2 regions of the Cobetia sp. MB87 genome follow, and region 1 is predicted to be linked to the other one. Evidence: predicted binding sites of a transcription regulator. Region 1 holds the regulator's gene; the other holds the start of a gene.
The links. The regulator sigma-54, encoded in region 1, starts transcription at its own class of promoters, with help from an activator protein. The targets are predictions, from matches to a motif close to TGGCACNNNNNTTGCTNT.

Region 1 (10,113 bases):
CCCTCGAGGGCAATGCCAGGCTGCGCCAGCCCGATGACCGCTGGACCCTCGATACCGATGTCCTGCACTACAGCCGTGATCAGAACCGCGCCTGGAGTGACGTGCCGGTCGTGATCACCCAGAATGGCCAGCATGTCGAGAGCGACAGCTTCAGCGCCGACCTCTCCCAGGATGCCGCCGTGCTGCAGGGCCGCGTTCGCAGCGTTCTGCAACCCGGCAAGGGCCAGAGCGAAGCCAGCAAGGAAGCCGAGCGCATCGACTCGGGCGCCGACAGCACCACCACCGAGGATGGGCGCGTCAACAGCACCTTCGAGGCAGCGCCTGCCAGCGATGAATGAACCTGCCGGGCTGGCGGCCTTCGCGCCATGACCCGCGCCGCAATACCTTATTCTCTGCCGCTCGATGGCATCATTGCTCGGGCGGCGACCCCGTCATGCCAAGGAGCCACCATGACTTCCACGACTCGCAAGCCCTTGACGGCCTGTCGCCAGACCCTCAACAGCGGTGTCATGGCGCTCTGCCTGGCACTGGGCATGTCCACCTTCGCCCCGGCCGCCATGGCGCTGGACAGCGATGCCAGCCAGCCGATCAACATCGCCGCGGATGCCCTGTCTCTCGACGACAAGGCCGGTACCGCCACCTACACCGGTCAGGTGGAGATGCGCCAGGGCAGCATGAAACTCGATGCCAGCCGCGTCGATATCAGCCGCGCCGGTAGCGGCGAGATCTCGCTGGTCAAGGCCACCGGCAAGCGTGCCTACCTGGAACAGCAACCCGCGCCCGACGAGAAGCTGGTCAAGGGCTGGGCCGACACCATCCGCTACCATGCACTGGAGCGTCGCGTGGAGCTGGTCGGCAATGCGCGGCTCGAAAAAGGCGATGATACCTTCGAAGGCGGCTACGTGGAGTACTTCCTCGACAAGCGCCAGGTGAACGCCAACAACAGCAAGACGGCACAGCAGACCGAAGGCGGTCGCGTGCACATGACTCTGACGCCGCGTGGCGCCAATGCCAGCAAGGAAAACTGAGTCATGACTGCTACTCCGCGTACGCTGAGCGCTCGCCATCTGGCCAAGGCCTACAAGGGCCGCAAGGTGGTCAAGGACATCTCGCTGGAGATCCGCCAGGGCGACATCGTCGGCCTGCTGGGCCCCAACGGCGCCGGCAAGACGACCTCGTTCTACATGATCGTCGGGCTGGTGCGCGCCGATGCCGGCAACGTCTCCATCGATGACAAGGACCTCTCCGCTGCCGCCATGCATCAGCGTGCACGCGCCGGCATCGGCTATCTGCCGCAGGAGGCATCGATCTTCCGCAAGCTGTCGGTGGCCGACAACATCATGGCGATTCTGGAGACCCGCAAGGACCTGGATCGCAATGGCCGCAAGGCACGCCTTGAAGAGTTGCTCGAGGAATTCAGCATCACGCACATCCGCGCCAGCGCCGGCATGAGCCTGTCCGGCGGGGAGCGTCGACGGGTCGAGATCGCCCGGGCACTGGCCACCGAGCCGGACTTCGTGCTGCTCGATGAGCCCTTTGCCGGCGTCGACCCCATCTCGGTGGGCGAGATCAAGAGCATCGTGCGCCAACTGCGCGATCGTGGCATCGGCGTGCTGATCACCGACCACAACGTGCGCGAGACACTCGATATCTGCGATACCGCCTATATCGTCGGCGATGGCCAGATCATCGCCCACGGTGACGCGGACTCCATCCTGGCCAACCAGCAGGTGCGCGACGTCTACCTGGGCCACGAGTTCAAGCTCTAGGGTCAGCAGATACGCTGAGCCCCACCGGAGGCGAAAGCTTCAAAAGCCGCTGCGTGATTTTATCGCGTAGCGGCTTTTTCATGTCTGACATCAGACGCATGCATGACGTCCATACCACCTTGGTGGAAACATGGCATGCAAGTTGCTTGAATATTCACGGCAACCACTTGTCAGTGCCCCGAGTCACGGTATAGCGTAGTAAGCACGTTCCTTTGCCGTGAATTGACTGACTCCATGAAACCCACCCTGCAACTCCGCCTCGGCACCTCGCTGACCATGACGCCGCAGCTTCAGCAAGCGATCCAGCTGCTGCAGCTGTCGACGCTCGACCTGCGTCAGGAGATTCAGCAAGCCCTCGAGTCCAACCCCATGTTGGAGCTCGACGAGGACTACGAGTCGCTGGATGTCGTCGAGACACAGGATTCGAGCGAGATCTCCACTGCCGACTCCTCGAGCGAGATTCCCGAGGAATACCCCCTCGACAGTGACTGGTCGGACCTCTACCAGGACCACGCCGGTAGCCTGACCAGCTCCGGCAGTGGCAGCGGGAGCGAAGAAGGGCCGGACTTCGATCGCAATACCAGTGTCGAGAGCCTGCAGGACCACCTGCGCTGGCAGCTGGCGATGACCGACCTCGATGGTCGTGAACGCCAGATGGCGGAGAGCCTGATCGATGCCGTCGACGGAGCCGGCTATCTGAGCCTGTCACTCGACGAGCTGGTCGATGGCCTGCGTGGCCAGGGCCTGCCCGGCCTCAAGGCCTCCGAGCTCGAGCAGGTATTGCTGCGTCTGCAGCAATTCGACCCGACCGGCGTCTTCGCCCGTGATCTGCGCGAGTGTCTGCTGCTGCAACTGGCACTGTTACCGGATGACCTGCCGCTGCTGGCGCAGGCGCGACGCCTGGTACGTCAATTCCTCGAGGCTCTGGGCAACGATGACCGCAAGCTGCTCAAGCGCCGCCTGAGCCTTGACGATGACGAGCTGGATCACGTCATCCGCCTGGTGCGCGCGCTCGATCCGCGTCCGGCATCCGCCTGGGGCGAGCCCGCCAGCGATTACGTGATCCCTGATCTGCTGGTGCGCCATACCCGCCATGGCTGGCAGGTCGAGCTCAACCCGGAAGCGCTGCCCAAGCTGCGCATCCAACCGGAATACGCCGCGCTGATCAAGCGTGCCGACAAGTCCGCCGACAACACCTTCCTCAAGGACAACCTGCAGGAAGCGCGCTGGCTGATGAAGAGCCTGTCATCGCGCAATGACACCCTGCTCAAGGTCGGCCGCGAGATCATGGCGCGTCAGATCGACTTCCTCGAGCAAGGCGAGGAAGGCATGAAGCCGCTGATTCTGGCCAACATCGCCGAAGTGGTCGAGATGCACGAATCGACCATCTCGCGGGTCACGACCCAGAAGTATATCCACACCCCGCGCGGCGTCTTCGAGCTCAAGTTCTTCTTCTCGAGCCAGGTCGGTGGCAGTGGCAGTGGCGACGCCCACTCAAGCACCGCCATTCGTGCCCGTATCCGCAAGCTGATCGCGGAAGAGCCGGCCCGCAAGCCTCTCTCCGACTCTCGACTGGTCGATCTGCTCGCCAGCGATGGCATCGAGGTCGCACGCCGTACCGTGGCCAAGTATCGCGAAGCGATGGGCATCCCGTCCTCCAGCGAGCGCAAGCGTCTGGCCTGACGCGTCACCTGCGGCTGCCATGCCCTCACCTCTGCAATGGCAGCCGCCGCCAACTTCAAGCGCTGGATCTTCCGCTCGCCAGCTTCTGACTTCGCGGGTATCGGGCGCCTGTCGCGCGCCCTGTCACCCCGCCAACCGCTCGTCAATGCCCCATCATGGCCAATGACGGAGCACAGGATGATGGCAAAAATCTGCCGCTCCGGTAGTGCCATTCTCCGTCAATCGCATGTTTTTAAAGTCACTTTTGCGCCTGTTGCACGTGGATAACACTTGATGACCTCTCCGACAGGCCGCTTGCTCCACACAATCGAAGCGCCTGAAAGGCGACGTACATGCAGGGATTGGCGACGAAAACCCGCCTTCTTGCGCGTCTTTCACGCACCACCCATCAGACGCTGCCTTGAAGTCCACTCCGTTACCCCTCACTGAGTTGAAGACAAGCACTGAGCCACGATGCAGCGCAGCGTTGATCTTTGCGCAAAGCTTGGGCATTGTCGGTACAGACGCTCACGACATCTGACGCCACTGGCAAGGGTGCGAAAACATCACCAGACGGTGGCCGTCAAGCCTGTTGCAGAGCGTCCGATCAGGGTTTGCTCGTAGTCAAAAAGGGTTACAATTGAATGGCAACCCGCTGGATAAAGGAGCGTGTCCATGCAAGTGAATATCACCGGGCATCATGTGGAACTTACCGATCCTCTCCGCGATTACGTCAACGAGAAGCTCGCTCGCCTCGAACGGCATTACGACAACATCACCAATGTTCAGGTGACACTGTCGATCGAGAAGGAGCGCCAGCAGGCTGCCTGCACCTTGCACGCGGCAGGCGCTGACCTCCACGCCCTGGCAGAAGACCCCAACATGTACGCTGCCATCGACGCGCTCGCCGACAAGCTGGATCGCCAGCTGGTCAAACACAAGGAAAAGTCCCAGGCTCGCTCTCAGGGCACCGGGACCCGTTGACCTTCAGCCATGACACTTGATCAGATCCTTCCCCCCGAGCGCACGCTTTACGGTGTCCCCGGGGGGAGCAAGAAGCGGGTGCTTGAATTCTTCAGCACCTTCATCGCACAGAACATTCCCAGCCTGGATAGCCAGGAAGTCTTCTCGCGCCTGATCGGGCGCGAGAGACTGGGGTCGACCGGCATTGGCCACGGTGTGGCCGTGCCCCATGCACGCAGCCCGCATTGCAAGACGCCAATCGCTGCGTTTCTGAAGCTCGGTGAACCCATCGACTTCGATGCCATCGACGGAGAACCCATCGATCTGCTGTTCGTGCTGCTGGTACCTGAGGAAGCGGATGAGACCCATCTGACGCTGCTCGGGCAGGTCGCGGAATTGCTCAATTCCCCGACCAATCGCTCGGCTCTGCGCCAGGCAGACAGCCAGCGTGCACTCTTTGAGGCATTGACCCAAGCCATCGCCGAATTACCGGCGCGCTGAATGACAGGCCCGGACATCGTCCGGGCTTTCGTCTTGCTGGCCTCCCATCGGCCGACGTACAGCGCACTGATAGCGGGCAGCCTTCTGCCCCACCCCTGCATTCTTTCGACGTTGACCTCGCCCTTGGAGAGCACTTCATGAAGATCGTGATCATCAGCGGCCGCTCCGGCTCCGGGAAGTCCATCGCGCTCCAGGCGCTGGAAGATATTGGCTACTATGCCATCGACAATCTGCCCGGCATGCTGCTGGCGCCACTGGTCGATCAGCTCGAAAAGGACAGCCCGGCGCGCCGGCGCATCGCGGTTTCCATCGATGCCCGCAACCTGCCGGAAGCCTTGACCCGCTTCCCCGAATTGCTCGACAGCGTCCGCCAGAGCGGCATGGACGTCCAGGTCGTCTACCTGACCACCGATTCACGAGTGCTGCTGGAACGCTACTCGGCGACCCGTCGTCGTCACCCTCTGACGCGCGACAACGACCACACCCTGGCCGAGGCCATCGAGATCGAGCAGAAGACGCTCGCCCCCATTCGCCAGAAGGCCGATCTGGTCATTGACTCGACCAACCTGAGCGTGCACGACCTGCGCTCGCGTATCACCGAACAGGTCGCCCAGCACAGCTCCCGCCACCTGACGCTGACCTTTGAATCCTTCGGCTTCAAGCATGGTGTACCGACCGACGCCGACATGGTGTTCGATGCCCGCTGCCTGCCCAACCCGTACTGGGACATCAACCTGCGCGGCGATACCGGTCGCGATGACAGCGTGGCGGAATTCCTGCAGCGCTACCCCACCGTCCAGGCGATGCATGACGATATCGCCGGCTGGCTGGAACGCTGGTTGCCCGCCTATCAGGACAGCAATCGCAGCTACCTGACGGTGTCCGTGGGCTGCACCGGCGGCCAGCATCGCAGCGTCTACCTGTGCGAGCAGCTGGCGAGCTACTTCGCCGAGCGCCTGCCTGAGGTGCGTCTGCGTCACCGCGAGCTGGGCATTCATACCGCGCTGAGCAACGCGGGTGAGGCAAGTGACGGCGAGACGGCCGAGCCAAGCCATGTATCTGCCAGCGCACAGGACAGTCAGAAGAGCGATCAACAAGATCGTCAGCAGGAGCACCGCGATGGCCTCTCGTGAGCTGACATTGACCAACCGTCGCGGTCTGCATGCCCGCGCAGCCACCAAGCTGGTCAATTGCTGTGCGCCCTATTCCGCAACGGTGATGGTCAGCCATGGCGAGCGACGCGCCAATGCGGCCAATGTGATGGCATTGCTGATGCTGGCCGCACCCTGCGGCACCACGCTGCTGATCGATGTCGAGGGCGAACAGGCCGATGAGGCGATGCTGGCCATCGAAGCGCTGTTCGAGGCGCGCTTCGAGGAAGACGAGTAACCGCCACTGACAGGGCTGTACATCAGTGCTGTATATCAGGGCTGTGTGTCAGCGCTGCATTGCGATCAGCTCGTCGGGCTCTCGCCTCTTTCGCCCTTTGCACTCCACCTTCCTTTCGGTCAGCTCCCCTTTGGCAAGCCCTCTATGGCCAGCCCCCTATGGCAATCCCCCTGGGCGACAGCCATCACTGCTTGCGCGAGACTTCTCGCGACGATTCTTGTATCCGTCCTCACACCTATCCCTGCACCTATCCTTGCGCCTGACAGCCAGGCAACGCTGCTTTTGCGCCAGTGAGGGGACGTGGATTGTCCTTTTGATAAGAAACACTGTTTTCTTTTGTCGACGCGCCCCCCTGGGCCAATGGTAGAATCAGTGCTGACCTTCATGTCGACAGGGGAAGCCGACAGATGAGCAAGACGTCTCGTAAACTCAAGCCAAGACTTGATCGCCTGTCACAGGCGCTGGAAAGCGGCGAGCTGGAACAGGCAAGACGCATGCTCAATCGCGGCCTCGCGCCAGTGGACGTGGCGCACTTGCTGGAATCCTCGCCCCCCAAGGAGCGTAATCTGCTCTGGGAGCTGGTCGATGCCGAGCTGCAGGGCGATGTCCTTCAATACCTTGGCGAAGACATCCAGACCGACTTCCTCAAGGACATGGACGCCGTTGACGTTCTCGCCGCCACCGAGAACCTGGAACCGGATGATGTCGCCGACATTCTGCAGCGCCTGCCGAATGCGGTGATTCTCGAAGTCCTCGACTCCATGGAGACGCAGGAGCGCCTGCGCGTCGAAACGGTACTGTCCTTCCCGGAGGACACCGCCGGCGGCCTGATGAACACGGACACCATCACCATTCGTCCGGACATCACCCTGGATGTGGTGCTGCGCTACATTCGCCGTCACGAGCGCCTGCCCGACTCCACCGATACCCTGCTGGTCGTCTCACGTCGCGACGAATTCATCGGTGCCCTGCCCATCAATCGCCTGCTGGTCTCGGACCCCGGCGTCACGGTGCGCGAAGTGATGGACACTGACAGCGTGGTGATTCCGGCGCTGATGCCGGAAACCGAAGTCGCCTCGCTGTTCGAGAAGCACGATCTGATCTCGGCGCCCGTGGTCGGCGGCGATGGCAACCTGCTGGGCCGTATCACCATCGATGACGTGGTTGACGTCATCCGTGGCGACGCCGAGCACCAGGTGATGTCGATGGCGGGGATGGATGAGGACGAAGACACCTTCTCTCCCGTGATGCGAACCTCATGGCGCCGCGCCGTCTGGCTCGGCATCAACCTGCTGACCGCCTTCATGGCCTCCGCCGTGATCGGCATGTTCGAAGGCACCATTCAGAAGATCACCGCACTGGCCGTGCTGATGCCCATCGTCGCCAGCATGGGCGGCATCGCAGGCTCTCAGGCACTCACCGTCCTGATTCGTGGTATCGCGCTGGGGCACGTAAAGAGCGGCAACGTGCGCTGGCTACTCAAGCGCGAGGTCATCGTCGCGGGACTCAACGGCCTGTTATGGGCCGTGGTGGTGGCAGGCATCGCCATCGTGTGGTTCGGGGATGTCCAACTGGGAGCCATCATCGGCGCCGCGATCATGATCAACCTGTTGATCGCCGCCGTGACAGGCACGCTGCTGCCGGTGCTGCTCAAGAAACTCAATATCGACCCTGCCCTCTCCGGCAGCGTGATATTGACCACCGTGACCGACGTGATCGGCTTCATGGCCTTCCTGGGGCTGGCAACCTGGCTCTATCTGTAATACGCCCGACGGGGTCCAGTGACTGCTCCAGACACAACACGGCCGCTCCCAAGGGAGCGGCCGTGTTGTGTCTGGACTGTCGCGCAGAGACAGAAGCTTCAGCGATCAGCCTTCCAGCTCATCGTCTTCGCCTTCGGACATGCCGGCGACGGTCATGCCATCGATCAGCCAGCTACCGCTGTGGATACTGCCACGCGTATCGACATCATCACCGACCGCCAGCAGATTGGCCGCCATGTCGCGCAGATTGCCGGCAATGGTGAACTCCTCGACCGCATGCTGGATCTCGCCGTTCTCGACCCAGAAACCGGAGGCGCCGCGTGAGTAGTCACCGGTGACGCCGTTGACGCCCTGGCCCATCAGCTCGGTCACCAGTACGCCGGTGCCCATCTGCTTGAGCATCTCATCGAGGGAGGTCAGCGGCGCAGTGATCCGCACGTTGCGCGCGCCGCCGGCGTTGCCGGTAGTCTGCATGTTCAGGCGCCGGGCACTGTAGGCGCTCAGCATATAACTCTGCACCTTGCCGTCGGCAAAGTAGACATTGTCACGCGTCGCGACACCATCATTGTCGAAGGCGGCGCTGGACATGCCACCGACTTCCCGCGGCTTCTCGCCCAGCGTGAACCAGTCGGGGAACAGCGGCTGACCCAGGCTATCGCACAGGAAGCTGGACTCACGGTAGAGCGAGCCACCGGCGATGGCAGACAGATAATGGCCGACCAGCCCCGCCGACATCTGCGGATCGAACAGCACCGGCATGCGACCCGTCGCCACCTTGCGCGCATTCAAACGCGCCAGCGTGCGGCGTGCGGCTTCACGTCCCACCGACTCGGGGGAGCGCAGGTCTGCCGGATTGCGCACACTGGTGTAGTCATAGTCACGCTGCATGCCCTGTGCATCCTTGGCGATCAGCATGCACGACATCGAGTGGCGGCTGCCGCACTGGCTGGCCAGGAAACCATGGCTGTTGCCATAGACCTGTACGCCTTCACCACTGGAGAAGCTGGCACCTTCGGACTGCGCGATACCTTCCACTTCCAGCCCGGCACGCTCACAGGCCAGCGCCAGATCAGTCGCTTCATCGACGCTGATCGCCCAGGGGTGGTGCGCCTTGAGGTCAGGGAAGTCAGTGGCCATCAGCTCGGCAGGCGCCAGACCGGCAAAGCTGTCTTCGCCGGTGTAGTGCGCAATGGAGACCGCCTTCTCGACCGCGGCACGAATCGAGTCGCTGCCTGCATCGGAAGAGGTCGCGCTGCCCTTGCGGTTGCCGAGGTAGACAGTCACGCCGATGCCCTGATCACGCGATAGTTCGACCGTCTCGACTTCGCCGTCACGTACCGAGATGCTGACGCCCTGATCGACGCTGGCACCGACCTCACAGGCGTCGGCACCCAGGCTGCGGGCAAGCTCGAGAGCTTCGCTGACGCGACGCTCGAGCAGTTGTTGCTGAGCAACGGCATCAAAGGCCTGGCTCATGTTGTTCTCCTTCTGAGGAGACGGGGGCCCGGCAGTGCTATACTGCCGCAAATTTCCCCGACTCATTGGAATTGGCATGCGTAAAGAAAGACCCGAGGAGCTCGTCGAGCGCCCCAGCAAGTCCCAGTTGAAGCGCGAGATGATCGAGCTGCAGGCGCTGGGCAAGAAGATCATCGATCTGCCGGAAGGCCAGCGCGCCAAGTTCCCGCTCTCTGACGACATGCTGGCCGCCATCGAGGAGACCCATCGCATTCGTAGTCACGAAGGCCTGCGTCGCCACATGCAGTACGTCGGCAAGCTGATGCGCAAGGAAGACCTGGACGCCGTGCGTGCCGTCTTCGAAGCCATGGAGCAGCAGAACGTGCGTCGCGATGCGTCCTTCCAGCGTCTCGAACGCTGGCGCGATCGCCTGCTGGACGACGATGAAGCCTTCGTGATCTTCGTCGAGGATTATCCTCACGTGGACCGTCAGGCCCTGCGTCAGCTGATCCGCAATGCGCGTGCCGAACGTGACGCCGGCAAACAGCCCAACAGCGCCAAGAAGCTCTTCAAGCTGCTGCGTGCCGAGCTCGATCTGTAATCCTGGTACT
Region 2 (10,113 bases), on a different contig from region 1:
TTTCTGATCCTGGTCGAGAACAGCGGCAATACCTCATTGAGCAGTCAGGGCAGCGGCGAGGTCCGCATTTCCGTCGCCACGCTGGGGACGCTGAGGGCCGCCGAGCGGCTGGTCAGTGAACTGGTCGCCCAGGGCGTCAGCCAGATCGAGCTGTCGGCCAGCTTCGGCGCGGCAGGCGAGGAAGCGCTGAGAACGGTGGTCGCGGACAGCGGTGCCGAGCGTACGGTGTCGATCGGGCGTGTGCGATTCACGGCATGACGCCAGCACACGGGGAAATTGCCAGCACCTGAATAGTCCTTTCGCAACATGGGGTTGCGTAAAAGTGTGACCAAAGTCGGGTCTCACCCTTGGTCTAGGGTGTCTTGTTGGCATGTCTGACATGGGCTATTCCTTGACGGACAAGAGCGCGCCGCGATGCATCCCGTGAAGGATGTGCGCGAGTTACAAATGACGCGCCACGCCATCAAGGAACGTTCGATCATGACCACGCCTCCCACGAGTGCCCCTGGCGGCAGCCCGCGCGCCAAAGCCTCTTCTTCTACGCCCGAGTCCGCAGCAGAGGCTAACGCCGGCGACACCTCGACCGCGCGTGTCGATGTCGCCGAATGGCTGGCGCAGGCCATCTTCGAGAATCGCTACCCGCCGGGCAGCCTGATTCCTCGTGAGCTGGACCTGTGTGATCAGCACGCCCAGAGCCGCGCCACCGTGCGCACTGCGATCCAGAGCCTGGTCAATGCCGGGATTCTCACCCGCACCACCGGCCAGGGCACCCGCGTCAATCCTCTCAGCGAGTGGCATCTGCTCGATCCGCGTGTCACCGGCTGGATGACGCGCTACGCGATGCCACATCCGCAGCTGGCGCGGGACATCTACGCCTTCCGCATCTCCATCGAACCCTTCGTCGCCGCCCTGGCGGCCACCGAGGCCACCGCCCAGGACCTGTCCGCCATCGAGCAGGCCTACGACGGCATGGCTGCAGCGGTGCATGGCGGCAGCGCCATGGAGGAGTTCGACCGTGCCGATATCGCCTTCCATGACGCCATCTTCGCCGCGACCCACAATGTCATCTGGGCGCAGCTTGGCCATGTGCTCAAGCCGTCGATCAGCCTGCTGGTGGCGACTTCCAATCACAATGCCTCGGAGCTGGGTGACAGCCTCGGCCGCCATCGCGCAGTGATGGAGGCGATCCGTCTACGCCAGCCCGATGCCGCCCACGCCGCGACCCTGCATGTACTGGACCGCACCGGCCAGGACCTCGGGCTTGCCATGCCTGTGGCCTCTGAAGGCAGTCATCCCGCCGGGCGCGCCCAGGAACCGCTGGAGCTGCTGCGCCGCTTCGGCCAGCTGCCCAGTCTGTCTGCACCGCTATCAAGCGAGTGAACGGCACCTCGTGGCGTTCGCCACGCCGAGAAGTGCCTGCACGTCTTCCATTGTCCACAGAACGTCATAACACGTCATAACAACAAGTCAGGAGTTTCACCATGCCGCGTTCCACTACCTCGCCGCTCACCACTGCCGCACCCGCCCGTGTCACGCTCAAGGCGCTGGCCCTGTCCACCGCCGTGGGCGCCGCGCTGGTCGCCACACCGAGCTGGGCCGCCGAGTACGAATGGACCTTCCAGACCTCCGAGACGGCCGGTGAGCCGCAGTTCGAGGTCAAGAAGGCCTGGGCCGAGAACATCAAGACCATGTCGGATGGCCGCATCGCCATCGAGATCCTGCCGGTCAATGCCGTGGTGCAGGCCAACCAGACGCTGGACGCCGTCAGCGCCGGCATCCTGCAGGGCCACCTGACGGACCCGTCCTACTTCTCGGGCCAGAATCCGGCCTTCGGCATGCTGGGCAACCTGGTAGGTGCCTGGGGTGACCCGCTGGAATATCTCGAATACATGCAGCACGGCGGCGGTGAAGCGCTCTACAACGAGCTGGTCGAGCCCTACGGCGTGCATCTGATCGGCGCGGGCGCCACCGGGCTTGAGTCCTTCGTCTCCAAGAAGCCGGTGCGTACCGTCGATGACCTCAAGGGCCTCAAGGTGCGTGCCCCGGAAGGCATGGTCTACAACATCTTCCAGAAGGCCGGCGCGGCGCCCGTCAACCTGCCGGGCTCCGAGGTCTACACCGGCCTGGAGAAGGGCGTGATCGACGCGGCGGATTACACCGTCTTCGCCACCAATGATGACCAGGGCCTGCACAGCTTCGCCAAGTATCCGTCCTACCCGGGCTTCCACTCGTTGCCGATGGTGGCGGTGTCGATGAACAAGGGCATCTGGGACGGCCTGCCGGCGGATCTGAAGGCGATCATGGAGACTGCGACTGACTCGATGGCCTACGACATGGTCTTCACTCTCAAGGCCCGTGACCTCAAGGCGGTGAGCGCGGCGCGAGCCAATCCGGATATCGAGGTGATCGACATGGCGCCGGAAGAACGCGCCAAGTTCCGTCGCATCGCCCAGCAGGAGTGGAAGGTATGGGCCGAGAAGAACGAGCTGACCGGCAAGGTCTACGAGTCCGTGGTCACCTTCCTGACCGACCGCAACCTGATGTGAGCCGGCTTGCGCGCGGGATGGGCGCCAGTTGCCGCGTGGCGCCAGTCAGCTAGCCACGCGGATAGCCACTCTGTCAGCCACGGGGTGGCAGAACGATAAAGACGCGGGAGATCAAGGTCGGCGTGCTCACTGGGCGCGCCGATTCTCCTTGAGGCAGCGAGTCAGCAAGGAATTCGATATGGCAGAACATGATGTGGCGTCGCCGGGGCTACCCGAGGCGTCGGATGACCACGACCCGAATCTGGGCACGCGCACGCCGCTGGACCGCCTGGTCGGCAAGGGCACGCGCTCCGCGGCGTGGCTGGTGTTGTTGGCGATGGCGATCAGCGTGTTCGAGGTAGTGATGCGCTATGGCCTCGATTCGCCGACCTCCTGGGTGCATGAGACGGTGATCTTCCTGGTCGCGACCAGCTTCGCGCTGGGTGGTCCGGCGGCACTGGCCAACAATCGCCACATTCGCGTGCGTGTGCTCTACGACCTGGTCGGCACGCGCTTTCGCTACGTGCTGGACTGCTTCAATGACGTGATGACGTTCGTCTTCTGTCTGGCGATGAGTTACGCAGGCTGGGTCATGTTCTGGCGTGCCTCGCACAGTCCGCTGGGCGAGTGGCAGCTGGAGCGCTCCGGCACCTCATGGAATCCGCCGTTTCCGGCGCTGACCAAGGGCGTGATCCTGTTCGCGCTGGCGGTGATGACCTTGCAGGCGCTGTGGCATCTCTACCAGACCTTCTTCTCGTCCCGCCCGCCTGAGGGCGGCACTGAGACGCGTGGCGCTTCCGACGCCGCAGCTGACCACAAGGAGCCGCGCTGATGGATATCGCAACGGCTACGATGCTGCTGGTCGGCGGCATCTTCGCGCTGCTGGTCACGGGATTGCCGCTGGCCTTCGTCACCGGGCTGGTGGCATTGGCCTACACCTTCGGCTGGTTCGGCCCGATGGCGCTGCCGCTGGTCACCAGTCGTGTCTATGGCTTCGTCACCGAGTATTCGCTGGTGGCGGTGCCGATGTTCGTGTTGATGGCCTCGCTGCTGGATCGCTCGGGGATCGCCAAGGACCTGTTCAATGCCATGCGCGTGATGGCAGGGCGCCTGCCAGGCGGCGTGGCGATCCAGACCATCGTGGTGGCGTTCTTCCTCGCCGCGATGTCCGGCATCATCGGCGGTGAGATCGTGCTGCTGGGGATTCTGGCCCTGCCGCAGATGCTCAGGCTCGGCTATGACAAGCACATCGCCATCGGTGTGGTGTGTGCCGGGGGCTCGCTGGGCACCATGATGCCGCCCTCCATCGTGCTGATCATCTATGGCCTGATCGCCAACCAGTCGATCGCGGACCTGTTCACCGCGGCGATCACCCCGGCCATCGTGCTGATGGCAAGCTACATCATCTACGTGCTGATCCGCTGTCTGCGCAACCCTTCGCTAGGGCCGGTGATGCCCGAGGAGGAGCGGCGTGCCAGCTTCCAGAGCAAGCGTGAGCTGCTCAAGGCCATCGGCGTACCGGCGGTCATCGCGGGGCTGGTGCTGGGCTCCATCTACGGTGGCGTGGCCTCGGTGACCGAAGCCGCGGCGATGGGCAGCTTCGGCGTGCTGGTGGCGGTGATGCTGCGCGGCGAGTTCTCCATCACCCTGATGCAGCGTGCGCTGTCCCAGACCATGAACACCTGCGGCATGATCATCTGGATCGGTATCGGCGCGGCGGCGCTGGTCGGGGTCTACAACCTGATGGGCGGCAACCGCTTCGTGTCGAGCATGATTCTCGGCCTGGATATCCCGCCGCTGGCGATCATCATGGTGATGATGGCGATCCTGCTGCTGCTGGGGCTGTTCCTCGACTGGATCGGCATCGCGATGCTGACCCTGCCGATCTTCGTGCCGATCATCGTGCAGCTTGGCTACGACCCGGTATGGTTCGGCGTGCTGTTCGCGGTCAACATGCAGGTGTCCTTCCTGTCGCCCCCCTTCGGGCCTGCCGCCTTCTATCTGAAAGGCGTGGCACCGGAAGGCATCAGTCTCAAGGATATCTTCGTCTCGCTGCTGCCGTTCATCGCCATCCAGCTGTGTGTGCTGGCGATGTTGCTGCTGTGGCCGCAACTGTCGCTGTGGCTGGTCTAGGCTCTACAGACGTTGCCCGCTTGCCCAAGACTCGACGCCCTCGCATCTGCGAGGGCGTCGTCGTTGGTGACGAAAGATTTGCGCCGTCGTGTGGCGAGGCATCATGCAAGGCAGGCTTTGTGCTCTTTTATGGTGCAAGTGAACGGGCATACAAACACGGTCACGGTGAGAGGGGTCAGGCTGTCATGGCTTCTGCACCATCTTGGCACATTCCCTGCAATGCTCTTGCAATGCCTGTCCGGTGCCACGAGATCCTGTCGAGGTGACCCCCGACACGCTGCAGCACTTCATGAGGAGAGTTCACATGTCAGAGACTCAAGCACCGCTGTTGTTGCTGACCGATCTGGATGGCTCGCTGCTGGATCACCATGATTACTCGCCGGGCCCGGCGCGCAGCTGGCTGACCCGCCTGCGCGCGCGCGGTGCCTGGATCGTCCCCAACACTTCCAAGACCGCGGCCGAACTCACGCCACTGATGGACTCTCTGGGGCTGGCGGGTCAGCCGTGGATCGCCGAGAACGGCGGCGTCGTGGCGCTGCCGGCCTCCTGGCTGAGTGCCTATCCACTGGAGGAGGCCAGCGCCCCGGATGCGCACGGTCTGTGTCGTATCGCGGTGGCCATGCCCCGCGACAGGATTCTCGCGGTACTTGAGAAGCTGAGCGGAGAATTTGCCTTCGAGGGCTTCGCCTCGATGTCGGTGGCAAGAATCAGCGAGCTGACGGGGTTGGGGGAGGCGGATGCGGCGCTGGCGGGTGAGCGTGATGCCAGTGAACCGCTGGTGTGGCGCGACGCGCCGGAGCGTCTCGAGGAATTCCGCACGCGTCTGGCCAGCCATGGCCTCAAGCTGACACGTGGTGGGCGCTTTCATCATGTGACCGGGGACAGCGACAAGGGCGTGGCAGCGCGCTATCTGATCGCCCGCTACCGGCTCTGTGAGCGGGTGCGCCCCTGGACGCTGGGCTTCGGTGATGGCGCCAATGACCTGCCACTGCTGGCCGCCGTCGACAACGCTGTGCTGATTCCCGGCATCGGGGATACCTCGCAGCGTGATCGGGAGCTTGCCGATTATCCGATACTGGCGGATGAACGCCGCTGTTTTCGCGCCAATCTCCCCGGACCGCAGGGATGGGTCGAGGGATTGCGTCACTGGCTGGCCAATGGCCAGCCGGAAGAATGGACATCCAGAGGTCTGGGCGCCTGACGCCTGCCTGATGCGTGTCTTCGGCATGACAAGGAGCTGACATGAGCGATTTTTACCAGAATGGCATCATCACCAACTTCCATAACCTGACCGATCGTCCGGTGGAAGATCTCGAAGCGGACCTGATGCGCTTCTCCCGCAAGCGACCGATGAGCCTGATTCTGCCGTCGCTGTATTCCGAACTGGAAGGCCCTGCACTCAAGCATATCGTCGAGGAGCTGGCGCAGGTGCCGTATCTCAGCGAGATCGTGATCGGGCTGGACCGCGCCGACCGCGACCAGTTCGAGCATGCCAAGGAGTTCTTCTCACATCTGCCGCAGCATCACCGCATCCTGTGGAACGATGGGCCACGTCTGCGTGCACTGGATGAAGAGCTGACCGAGCATGGTCTGGCGCCGATGGAGGCCGGCAAGGGGCGCAACGTCTGGTACTGCTCCGGCTACGTGCAGTCATCAGGCATTGCCGAGGCAGTGGCACTGCATGACTGCGATATCGTCACCTATGATCGCGGCTTGCTGGCGCGTCTGATCTACCCGGTCGCCCATCCGCAGTTCAACTACGAATTCTGCAAGGGGTATTACTCGCGCATCGCCCAGGGCAAGCTCAATGGCCGCGTGGCACGCCTGATGGTCACGCCGTTGATCCGTGCGCTCAAGAAGGTCTATGGCCCGCTGCCGTATCTGGATTATCTCGATAGCTATCGTTATCCGCTGTCCGGCGAGTTCTCGATGCGCACCGACGTGCTGGCGGACATTCGCATCCCCAGCGACTGGGGGCTGGAGATTGGTGTGCTGTCCGAAGTGCATCGCAACTATTCCACCAAGCGCCTGTGTCAGGTGGACATCGCCGATGCCTATGATCACAAGCATCAGCCGCTGTCAGAGGAAGATGCGCTGGGCGGCTTGAATCGCATGAGTCTGGATATCGCCAAGGCCATGTATCGCAAGCTGGCCACGCTGGGCGTCGAGATGCACGGCGAGACCTTCCGCACCATCAAGGCCACTTACTATCGTATCGCGCTGGATCTGATCGAGACCTACTACAACGACGCCGTCATGAATGGCCTGACGGTGGACCGCCACAGCGAGGAAGCGGCGGTGGAGCTGTTCGCCTCCAACATCATGGATGCCGGCAGCGCCTTCCTCGACAACCCGCGCGACAAGCCCTTCATTCCCAGCTGGAACCGGGTGCAGTCAGCCGTGCCGGACCTGCTCGAGCGCATGCACGAAGCGGTGGAACTGGACAACCAGTAACGCTCGCGGCGGGAAACAGCAAGACCCACGACAACGGGGCTGCCACTGGCAGCCCCGTTGTCGTGGGCGGAAGGAGAAAGCGCGGGCGTCAGACGACCTCGATGGCCGGCGGGCGTACTGCTTGCTCCATCAGCCAGGCCGCCTGATAGGGACGGCGTGCCATGGTGGGGTCATAGGCCTTGTCGTGGCACAGGTGGTCGGTCAGCGCGACGCCTTGCCAGCTTTCCGGCAGTGGCAGTACCCGCGGCTGATCGGTGACATTGAGGGCGAACAGCAGACGGCGCCCTTCATGGGTGACGCGCTCGAAGACGAAGAAGTCCGGGCCAACATCGAAGACATTCTGATCGGCATCGGGGTGGAAGCAGGGTTCGTTGCGGCGCAGTGCCATGCGGCGTTTGAGGGCGTGGAAGACCTCATGGGTCGCGGTGTTGGGGCTGGCCAGCAGCGCTTCCAGTTCATCACGCTGCCACTTGCGGCGGTTGATGGCGCGCAGATGGCCATCGCGTTCGACGCCTTCCTGGTGATTGGGGGTCGCGGTCAGCGAATGGATATACAGCCCCGGGATGCCCTGCAGGCTCAGCATCAGGGTCTGACTGGCGATGAAACGCTCGATCTGCCACGGGTCCTGGCCGCGCCGCGTGCCCTTGAGTGCATCGAAGTAGCTGATGTTGAGCTCATAGGGAGTGTCGGCGCGGCCCGGGTTGGCACGCATGCTGACGTAGCCACCGAAGTCATGCACCAGCCGCACCAGGGTGTCGCGCTCGTGATCGGGCAGCAGGCCTTCCAGCGCGCGCACGCCGATGCCGTCGTGACTGGCGGTGAAGTTGAAGTAGCTGCAGCCGGACGGCAACGACGGCAGGCTGGTGGCCCACTCGGTCAGGGCACTGGCATCGCCGGAGGTCAGGGTGTGCAGGGTCAGCGGCGGCAGCGTGAACTGATAGATCAGGTGAGCTTCATCGGCCTGGGCGCTGCCTTCGATGGCGGTGAGGTCGTGTCGTGACAGACGATCGAGTCCGAAGTAGGACATGTTCTCGGCGTGGGGCACGTTGGTCTCGGTGATCAACAGACTGCCCGGCGCCAGGTGGTCGACGATGGCGCGCAGCAGACGGACCACGGCATGTGTCTCCGGCAGGTGGATGCAGGAGGTGCCCTGGCGTTTCCACAGGAAGGCCACCGCATCGAGGCGAATGATGCCCGCGCCCTGCTCGAGGTAGTAGAGCAGGATGCCGATGAATTCGAGCAGCACATCGGGATTGGCGAAGTTCAGGTCGATCTGGTCATCGGAGAAGGTTGCCCAAAGATGGCGCAGGCCGCGGCGGGTATGCACCGGCGTGAGCAGGGCAGACGGACGTGGGCGCACGACCTCGGAGACATCGGTGTCGGGGTCCATCTCGATGAAGTAGTCGCGGCCGGGCTGCACACCGGCCAGATAATCGGCGAACCACAGTGACTCGCGCGAGCAGTGATTGATGACCAGGTCTGCCATCAGGTCGCGTTGCTCGCTCAGGCGCCGGATGTCCTGCCAGTCGCCGAGGACAGGATTGACCTCGCGATAGTGGATGACGCTGAAGCCGTCATCGCTGCTCCAGGGAAAGAAGGGCAGCACGTGGACACCTGACAGGCTGTCGTCCAGTCGGCTGGCGAGGAAGTCGTGCAGGGTCGCCAGTGGCGCCTCGCCTTCCTGCTGCAGGCTGTCGCCGTAGGTGATCAGCCACTGGTCGCGCTCGCTCCAGAGCGGCTCGCCTTCCGGCACGCGAGGGTTGAGGCGCGTGCGATGGAAATCCAGCACCGTCTCAAGGCGTCTGAGAACTTCCTCATGACGCTGTGGATAGATCTCGGCGAGCAGACGTGTGGCGTGCGCCTGGAAATCAGTCTGCGAGAGGCGTCTGGAGAGAGAAACTCTGGTGCGTGGCCTGGCGTTGCCCTCGCTCGGCGCAGGGCCGGAGGCAGTGGATGTCGAGTGATCGGGAGATGACGTATCGGACATGGGCAATCCTCATGGCAGCAAAAGCGTTCAGGCTCTGCCTCGTGAGACGCAATGGGCAGAGCATGTCGCGGGTGATCTTCGTGAAGCCCGCCGGTGCAATCCTGCGGGGCCGATGGCAAGGCAGGAGGGCGCGCATCAGATGAAGTCGACTGGCGGCAGCCGAGTGACATTCCTGAATCGTGCATCGCTCAGCGACGCTCGTGGGTGACGGTCTGACGCCTTTGACCCTGAGTCATGCACGCCTCGGGCCAGATTCGACAAGCCTGCAAGGCAGGACGGCCAGCCCGCATGTGCCGGCTGGCCGTCCTGTCTGGCGTCATGTGGCCCGAAGCCAGCTGACGCCACTGCGCTTCATGACATGCTTTACTTGCGTAGCACGCGATACAGAATCAGCAGAATGACGGCGCCGAGCACGGCGATGACAAAGCTGGCCAGATTGAATCCCGTCACTTCACCGAAGCCCATCAGGGTGCCGACCCAGCCACCGACCACGGCACCCAGGATGCCGATGATGCTGGTGACGATGATGCCGCCCGGGTCCTTGCCGGGCACGATCACCTTGGCGATGATGCCGGCAACAAGACCGAATATGATCCATGCAATGATTCCCATGTCGCAGCTCCTTGCGTCATCGTGATCAATCTCGCGGCAGAGATCATCCGCCGCCAGTCGTGAAAGGGTTTCACGGCTCGGGCAAGCGCCCTTGTGAGGCGCTGCACCCTGATATCATCTTTCGGTTATCGCGCGGGGATTTCAAGCCTGCCGGGCAGGTTGATTGATGCTTTCGCCGCGCGCTGGCCACCTCGGGCGACGATGCAGGAAACTCCTGTCGCCCCTTTGGTCGCTCCCCAAGGCTAGTTCAGATAGGTCGAGGCTGACATAGGCTCCCGTGGCGGGGCCTTAACGGTTACAATACCCGCCATTCGCTGTCATTCGGCTGCGCTGCGCCACTTCCTCGCTGTGCTTCGCGCGGGGTCGCAGCCACCTCGCACCCAAGCAGGCTCTCCAACATGC

Region 2: a site for sigma-54 is predicted at 4,862-4,879, ahead of CDPAHKCJ_RS04430 (HAD-IIB family hydrolase). Genes of this name have one in related genera too.

What each region holds. Positions count from the first base shown of each region.
Region 1 is NZ_VFBC01000007.1:122,443-132,555, reverse strand. Features, by position in the region: gene lptC (LPS export ABC transporter periplasmic protein LptC) at 1-338, shown strand, start outside; gene lptA (lipopolysaccharide transport periplasmic protein LptA) at 450-1,028, shown strand; gene lptB (LPS export ABC transporter ATP-binding protein) at 1,032-1,769, shown strand; gene CDPAHKCJ_RS06615 (RNA polymerase factor sigma-54) at 2,004-3,452, shown strand; gene raiA (ribosome-associated translation inhibitor RaiA) at 4,107-4,415, shown strand; gene CDPAHKCJ_RS06605 (PTS sugar transporter subunit IIA) at 4,425-4,895, shown strand; gene rapZ (RNase adapter RapZ) at 5,033-6,028, shown strand; gene CDPAHKCJ_RS06595 (HPr family phosphocarrier protein) at 6,015-6,284, shown strand; gene mgtE (magnesium transporter) at 6,692-8,047, shown strand; gene pmbA (metalloprotease PmbA) at 8,153-9,523, opposite strand; gene yjgA (ribosome biogenesis factor YjgA) at 9,600-10,103, shown strand.
Region 2 is NZ_VFBC01000005.1:248,996-259,108, reverse strand. Features, by position in the region: gene CDPAHKCJ_RS04455 (hypothetical protein) at 1-258, shown strand, start outside; gene CDPAHKCJ_RS04450 (FCD domain-containing protein) at 481-1,380, shown strand; gene CDPAHKCJ_RS04445 (TRAP transporter substrate-binding protein) at 1,482-2,546, shown strand; gene CDPAHKCJ_RS04440 (TRAP transporter small permease) at 2,725-3,357, shown strand; gene CDPAHKCJ_RS04435 (TRAP transporter large permease subunit) at 3,357-4,658, shown strand; gene CDPAHKCJ_RS04430 (HAD-IIB family hydrolase) at 4,963-5,859, shown strand; gene CDPAHKCJ_RS04425 (glycosyl transferase) at 5,901-7,112, shown strand; gene CDPAHKCJ_RS04420 (sugar phosphorylase) at 7,201-9,099, opposite strand; gene CDPAHKCJ_RS04415 (GlsB/YeaQ/YmgE family stress response membrane protein) at 9,463-9,711, opposite strand; gene nrdR (transcriptional regulator NrdR) at 10,110-10,113, shown strand, end outside.